Regions from separate parts of the Syntrophomonas erecta subsp. sporosyntropha genome, predicted to be linked through region 2. Evidence: predicted binding sites of a transcription regulator. Region 2 holds the regulator's gene; each other region holds the start of a gene.
The links. Region 2 encodes LexA, which represses DNA repair genes until DNA is damaged. Its sites were predicted from a motif close to CNAACANNTGTTNG; they were not measured.
Positions count from the first base shown of each region.

Region 1: a site for LexA is predicted at 1,329-1,342, ahead of uvrA (excinuclease ABC subunit UvrA). Genes of this name have one in related genera too.
Region 3: a site for LexA is predicted at 1,170-1,183, ahead of dinB (DNA polymerase IV). Genes of this name have one in related genera too.

Region 1 covers NZ_AP042459.1:1,407,767-1,410,047, forward strand. The annotation lists gene uvrB (excinuclease ABC subunit UvrB) at 1-1,188, shown strand, start outside; gene uvrA (excinuclease ABC subunit UvrA) at 1,484-2,281, shown strand, end outside.
Region 2 covers NZ_AP042459.1:81,831-84,111, reverse strand. The annotation lists gene glnA (type I glutamate--ammonia ligase) at 1-439, shown strand, start outside; gene lexA (transcriptional repressor LexA) at 857-1,474, opposite strand; gene ACZ5Q0_RS00415 (tRNA lysidine(34) synthetase) at 1,564-2,281, opposite strand, start outside.
Region 3 covers NZ_AP042459.1:652,522-654,802, forward strand. The annotation lists gene ACZ5Q0_RS03015 (nuclease-related domain-containing protein) at 101-769, opposite strand; gene ACZ5Q0_RS03020 (hypothetical protein) at 913-1,059, shown strand; gene dinB (DNA polymerase IV) at 1,195-2,281, shown strand, end outside.

The sequences.
Region 1 (2,281 bases), 1.3 Mb from region 2:
CGGATATTAAAAAAAGAAGGTAAACTTTTGGAAGAACAGCGTATTGAGCAGCGCACCCGCTATGATCTGGAGATGATTAAAGAGGTAGGCTATTGCAAGGGAATAGAAAACTATTCCCGCTATATTACGGGACGGGCTCCGGGAGAGCCTCCCTATACCTTGATAGATTTTTTCCCCGGGGACTTTATGCTTTTTATGGACGAGTCCCACATTGGTGTACCCCAGATTAGGGGTATGTATGAAGGGGATCGCTCCCGTAAGCAAAATCTGGTTAATTTCGGATTTCGTCTGCCTTCGGCCCTGGATAACCGGCCCCTTAAGTTTGCGGAGTTTGAGGAGAAGATAAACCAGGTAATATATGTTAGTGCTACTCCCGGTGATTATGAACTGGAACAGAGTCAGCAGGTGGTGGAACAGATTATCCGTCCTACCGGACTGATTGATCCTGAGGTGGTAGTACGGCCCACTCAGAACCAGGTTGATGATCTCATGGAGGAGATAAGGCAGACGGTAGGCAAAGGCTACCGGGTTTTGGTTACTACCCTTACTAAGCGCATGGCAGAGGATTTGTGTGATTACCTGGCTGATGCCCATATAAAGGTACGTTACATGCATTCTGATATAGATGCCCTGGAAAGGTTGGAAATACTTCGCGACCTGCGTAATGGGGTTTTTGATGTATTGGTAGGGATAAATCTACTACGGGAGGGCCTGGATTTGCCGGAGGTGGCGCTGGTGGCTATACTGGATGCCGACAAAGAGGGCTTTTTGCGTTCTAAACGCTCCTTAGTTCAGACTATTGGCCGGGCGGCCCGCAATGTTGAAGGTAGGGTCATCATGTATGCTGATGTAACTACCCCCTCGATGCAGGAGGCTATTAATGAGACTAATCGTCGCCGGGAAAAGCAAATGGAATATAACCGGGTAAACCATATTACACCTGAGACGATTAAAAAAGCAGTTTTTGCAGCCGTAGAGGCTACTATAGCAGAAGAACCCTCTGAGTATGAGGTGCATAATTTCCACAGTATGGCCCGCGAAGAACGGGAACATTTGGTGGCCGAAATAGAAAAGGATATGCGCCAGGCGGCTGAAAGTTTGGAGTTTGAGCGGGCCGCCCAGTTACGGGATCTAATCCGAGAACTGCAGGCCCCGCCCGGTAAAAAATCCAGAAAACGCCGCCGGTAATGGAAAAGTAGGGAGTAGAGCCGGAATACTTATGCACATAAATGTGGGCAGGGAAATAAACATTTGTTTAGGTACCTATTAACGTTAGTTGATAATAACCAAAATGTGTTTAGATGCATATAAACATTAGTTTAGAATACCCAACATTTGTTTAGATAATGTTTTAAAAGGCTTAATCCTCAGGGTTTATATGCTTATATTTCGGATGTAAACTTAAGCCGCTGTAAACTTTTTAGTCCTAAATAGAATGCAAAGAAAAATGTTGAGGGTTATTACAGTAAAGGGTGAAATTTCAGTGAAGAATGTTATTTTGATAAAAGGTGCCCGGGAACATAATCTGCAAAATATTGATCTAGTCATTCCCCGGGACAAGCTAATAGTATTTACCGGTGTGTCTGGTTCCGGTAAGTCCAGTCTGGCCTTTGATACTATTTATAGTGAAGGACAGCGCCGCTATGTAGAATCACTGTCTACCTATGCCCGCCAGTTTCTGGGGCAGATGGATAAACCGGATGTAGATTATATAGAAGGATTGTCTCCTTCTATTTCGATAGATCAAAAGTCTACCTCTAATAACCCGCGGTCTACCGTGGGAACAGTTACAGAAATTTATGATTATTTGCGCTTGCTTTTTGCCCGGGTGGGGCGGCCCCATTGTCCCCACTGTCACCAGCCTATTCGTCGGCAAACTATTGACCAGATCGTGGATACCCTGATGAACCTTCCTCGCAAAAGCAAGATTAAGGTGCTGGCTCCGGTGCTAAAAGGACAGAAGGGTGAACATAAAAAAGTTCTGGCTAACCTTTTCCGGGACGGGTTTGTGCGGGTTATTGTTGACGGCTATGAGTATACTTCTGACGAAGAGATCCAGCTTAATAAAAATAAAAAACATGATATTAGTGCGGTAGTAGACCGTCTGGTCATTAAAGAGGGGATTCGGAGCCGGTTGGCAGAATCTCTGGAATTGGCTTTTGAACTAAGCGAAGGCAGTGTGAATATTCGCCTCATCAAGGACGATAAAAGCGAAGAAGATATGCTTTTTAGCCGGGAGTTTGCCTGTCCGGACTGTGGATTTAGCCTGCCCGAACTAAGT
Region 2 (2,281 bases):
GGTACCTGGATATGAAGCACCCGTATATATTGCCTGGTCCTATCGTAACCGCAGTCCCCTGATAAGAATACCGGCCCGCCGGGGAATTGGAACGCGTATAGAATTACGTAATCCTGATCCAACCTGTAATCCCTATCTGGGTCTGGCGGTAATCCTAAAAGCAGGTCTGGAGGGAATTAAAAACAAGCTACAGCCACCTGCGGCTGTTGAGCAAAATATTTACGAAATGGATCTGGCTACTCGCAATCTCAAAGGTATTCATTCTTTACCGGAAAACCTCTACGAAGCAGTTAACGAGCTAAGCCGGGATAAACTAATTCAGGAAGCACTAGGGGACCATATTTATTCCCGTTTTGTTCTGGCAAAAATGAAGGAATGGGAAAGCTATAGTTCCCGGGTTTATGATTGGGAAATTGACCAATACCTGGAGAAATTCTAGGAAGCACGGGACTCCTTGCTTTCTTTCCCCATTTATTGACTCCAACCAAAAAGAAATAAAGGCATAAGCAACATAAATATTTCGATAGTCATGTTCCGCCTGGGAAACACTAGCTTGTCTAAGGTTCCGGGGTAAGGGACCGATTCACATCCATGTTCAACGACCTTAGTGATGAAAGGTAGTGGATATTAATGGCGCCCTGGGGAGAGACCGCTCACTCTTTTCCACTGCTAGGCCTTAAGAGGGTGTTTCAACCATGTGTCGTTTAACGGGCCCGGTATAATTATGTATTCAAACCAGCTGGTTTAGGGGCTTTCCCGGAGAAAATCAAACCATAAATGTTTATCTGATCGCAAAAGCTCCTGGATTAGGTAATAAACCTGCCAGGAGCTTTAATCAAATCATTCCAATATCTTTTTAACTAATCTTTCTCATCAATCCGGTTACTTTGCCTACTATCTGAATATGGGGAGCTATAATCGGTTCCATAGACGAATTTTCTGGTTTGAGTTCCACATAGCCATCCCGCAAATAGTAGCGTTTTACGGTGGCATCGTCATCAAGTAGAGCCACTATAATTTCACCATTGGAGGCGTCACTTTGCTGGCGTACAATCAGATAATCTCCATCCATAATACCAGCTTCTATCATACTTTCCCCTTTAACCCGTAATATAAAGTGGTTGCCGCTACCTACCAGGTCCTGGGGTACGGGCAGGTAAGTGTCAATATTTTGTTCAGCGAGAATGGGGGTTCCTGCCGCCACTTGACCTACTACCGGCAGTCTTAGGGCCTCCTCGGCTACAGACATATCGTTATCCACCGGTATTATGGCCCGGGGTTTAGCAGGATCTTTTCGTATAAAACCCTTTTCTTCCAACTGGATTAGATAGGAATGTACAGTTGAACTGGATTTTAATCCTACGGCCCGGCCGATTTCTCTCACTGATGGAGGGTAACCAACATTGCGTATTCTGTCTTTTATATAGTCGAGAATGGCTTGTTCTCTTTCATTAAGATGCTGGTTATCGGTCATATGCGGACCTCCCTAGATTTTTAACCAATTATAACATATTTGAGAAAGTATCCAAAACATATGTTCCTTTAAAAATCTAAAATATATTGCTATTGGTCCTTCCAAAAGACATCCGGGCCTACGTTTTCCAGACTGGCTAAAAATTTACGACGGGCGCCCGGATAGATTGCCTCGATATGGTTTAGCAAGGCTGAGATTTCCGTTCTTTTGGTGGTACCATCGGCCGGACAACGGTTTTCAACAATATTCCAGCCCATAGATTCCACTAGTAATTGAATAGCATGCTCCTCTACATAAACCAGGGGACGGACTACCGTGATGTCCATACGATCCAGATAGGTCTTAGGTTTAAATACCTGGAAGCGGCTTTCGTATAACATAGACATAAAAAGGGTATTTACTACATCGTTCAGGTGGTGTCCCAGAGCCACCTTGTTGCAGTAGAAACTTTTCGCGGTTCTATTTAAAGCCCCCCGACGCAGGTTTGCACATAGGGAACAAGGGTGCCTTTCCTGACGGGCATGGAACACAATCTCACCGATGTTAGTTGTTTCTATAGTCAGGGGCAGACCTAATTGAGAACAAAAGTCTTTAAGGCTATCAATCTCATTGTCCCAACCCAGGTCAATATAAATAGGATATAGCTCAAAATTAAGCGGGGTGTATTTTCGCAGCAGAAACAAGAGATAAAGCAGGGTAAAACTATCTTTACCACCAGACATCCCTACTGCTACCCGGTCCCCGTCTTCAATTAGCCGGTATTTCAGATTAGCATCCCGTACCTGCCGGAATATAATTTTTATGTGT
Region 3 (2,281 bases), 570 kb from region 2:
TATTTGTATTGGTTTTATATATTTAATAACTACAATAGTATTTTTATAATACAATTATTAAAGTTACTCGTCAGGAAATCGGAAAGGAACTTTATATAATTTAGTTAGCCTTAGCAGTGCGATTCATCGCCTCTATATTTTTACATATCTTTTTTATAGTACGCGGATAAAGAACTACTTTCCCCTGGTTATAGCTTTTAATATAGGGAACTAATTCGTGACGACTTAGGATAGGAATGTCGCTTTCCGTTTTAGTATTAAACCGAAGGGTTATATCATCACATGACAAAACAATTATACCCTGAGTAGGCAATTTTTTAATTCCCACTACCCGATTAAGAAAACCTTGCAGCCGATATTCGTGAGAATCAACTTGTCCAGAAGGATTAGTAATCAGTTTAGAATAACCACTTTTTTTATGTAGTATCCAATTCTGCTGACTATCTATATCAATAATCCCTCCGCGTTCCCCACCATAATTTTTAGTTTCAATATGAAAGATCCCATTAGGCCCTAATATAACAGTATCATATTCATTAGTATGCTCAGCATCAGGCCCCAGTCTTATGTTGTGATAAACTCGATACCGTGATTTTGGATTTTCCAAAGCACGCAAAACGGCCTGTACCTTATATTCACCCCGATTACCACTTTTAATAATTTCCTTTTCGATACTGTATCGTTTCTCCCGTTTTTTTACGGCCCATATAAAATAAACCGCCGCTAAAGAAACAATAACAATAGGGGTTATTATCCAGATAAACTTCACGTCAACCTCCTTTGGCTACTTTTAATTGCTGATTTGTCTTTATTATATCAGAATACCCACTCTTGGATAGGTTATAAAATGACATTTCCTTTATCAATATTTGCAAACTGTAGGTGGTACACTACAAAAAAGGGGGTGAATAAATGCCTGACCATCAAAAGGACAAAAAAACCGCTTACCTCTTTGACATCGTGTGTAATAATCCCTTACTGCTTGAGCATTTAAACGATCCTCTCTATCAAGTGTATGATTTTAATAATGATGATGACAATCATCTAATCCAGGAATAAAAGTTTTTAATAAGTCAGGGATAACCGGGGGTAGTTAACTCTCCCGGTTATTTAACTGCCTATTTTTCATCTACCTTTTTTTATGCTAATGTATTAATATGTATTTTAAACAAACCCCTGTTCGGAGATGAAGCTATGGATATAATACACTGTGATCTAGATGCATTTTATGCTTCAGTAGAGCAAAGAGATAATCCCCAGTTACGAGGAAAACCAGTAATTGTGGGAGCACTTCCCGGTCAACGTGGGGTAGTATCGACCTGTTCATACGAGGCCCGTGAGTATGGCATTCATTCGGCCATGCCCATTAATCAGGCATATCGTCTCTGCCCGCAGGCTATCTTTCTTCCGCCCAGAATGGAACACTATCAGAAGGTTTCCCGGCAGGTATTCTCTATTTTTGAGGATTTTACCCCAATATGGGAAGCCCTTTCCATAGATGAAGCTTTCCTGGATGTTTCCGGTTGTCACCGCTTGTTCGGTTCCTCCCGTCATATAGCTTCCTTAATACGCAGCCGTGTACTTGATGAAACCGGTCTGACAATTTCTGTAGGTATCGGCCCCAATAAATTTTTAGCCAAGCTGGCTACTAATATGGCCAAACCAGATGGGATGATGGAATTCACCTCTACAATGATATCCACCGTATTACCTGGTCTCCCCGTCACGTGCCTGTGGGGAATTGGGGAAAAAACCGCCGGACGTCTTCGCCAATTGGGAATCGACACCGTAGGCAGCCTCTTTTTTATTCCTCGCAGTAAGCTAACGGATGTTTTTGGCTCTAATACTGATTTCTACCTGGACCTGGCCCGGGGTATTGACCGTCGACCGGTGGTATCAGGTACAAATATTAAATCTATTAGTAATGAAACTACCTTTGGAAATGACCTGGCTGATCCTTCCCTTATCAGATCAGCCATTATGGAGCTAAGCCATAAAGTAGGGCTCCGTTTACGAAGAGAAGGTCTTAAGGCCCGAACTATCATGCTAAAATTACGCACCAGTGATTTTAAAACTTTACACCGTCGCCAAACTATGGACTCTCCTACCGAAACTGACCTGGAAATATTCACAACCGCCTATAACATGTATGACCATTCTGGTCTGAAAAAGGTACCACTAAGACTAGTAGGAGTAGGTTTAAGTGGTCTTACTTGCGAAGGCTTGGAACAACCTGCCTTATTTAATAATACGGATGGCAAAATCGATCATTTGCTAGATA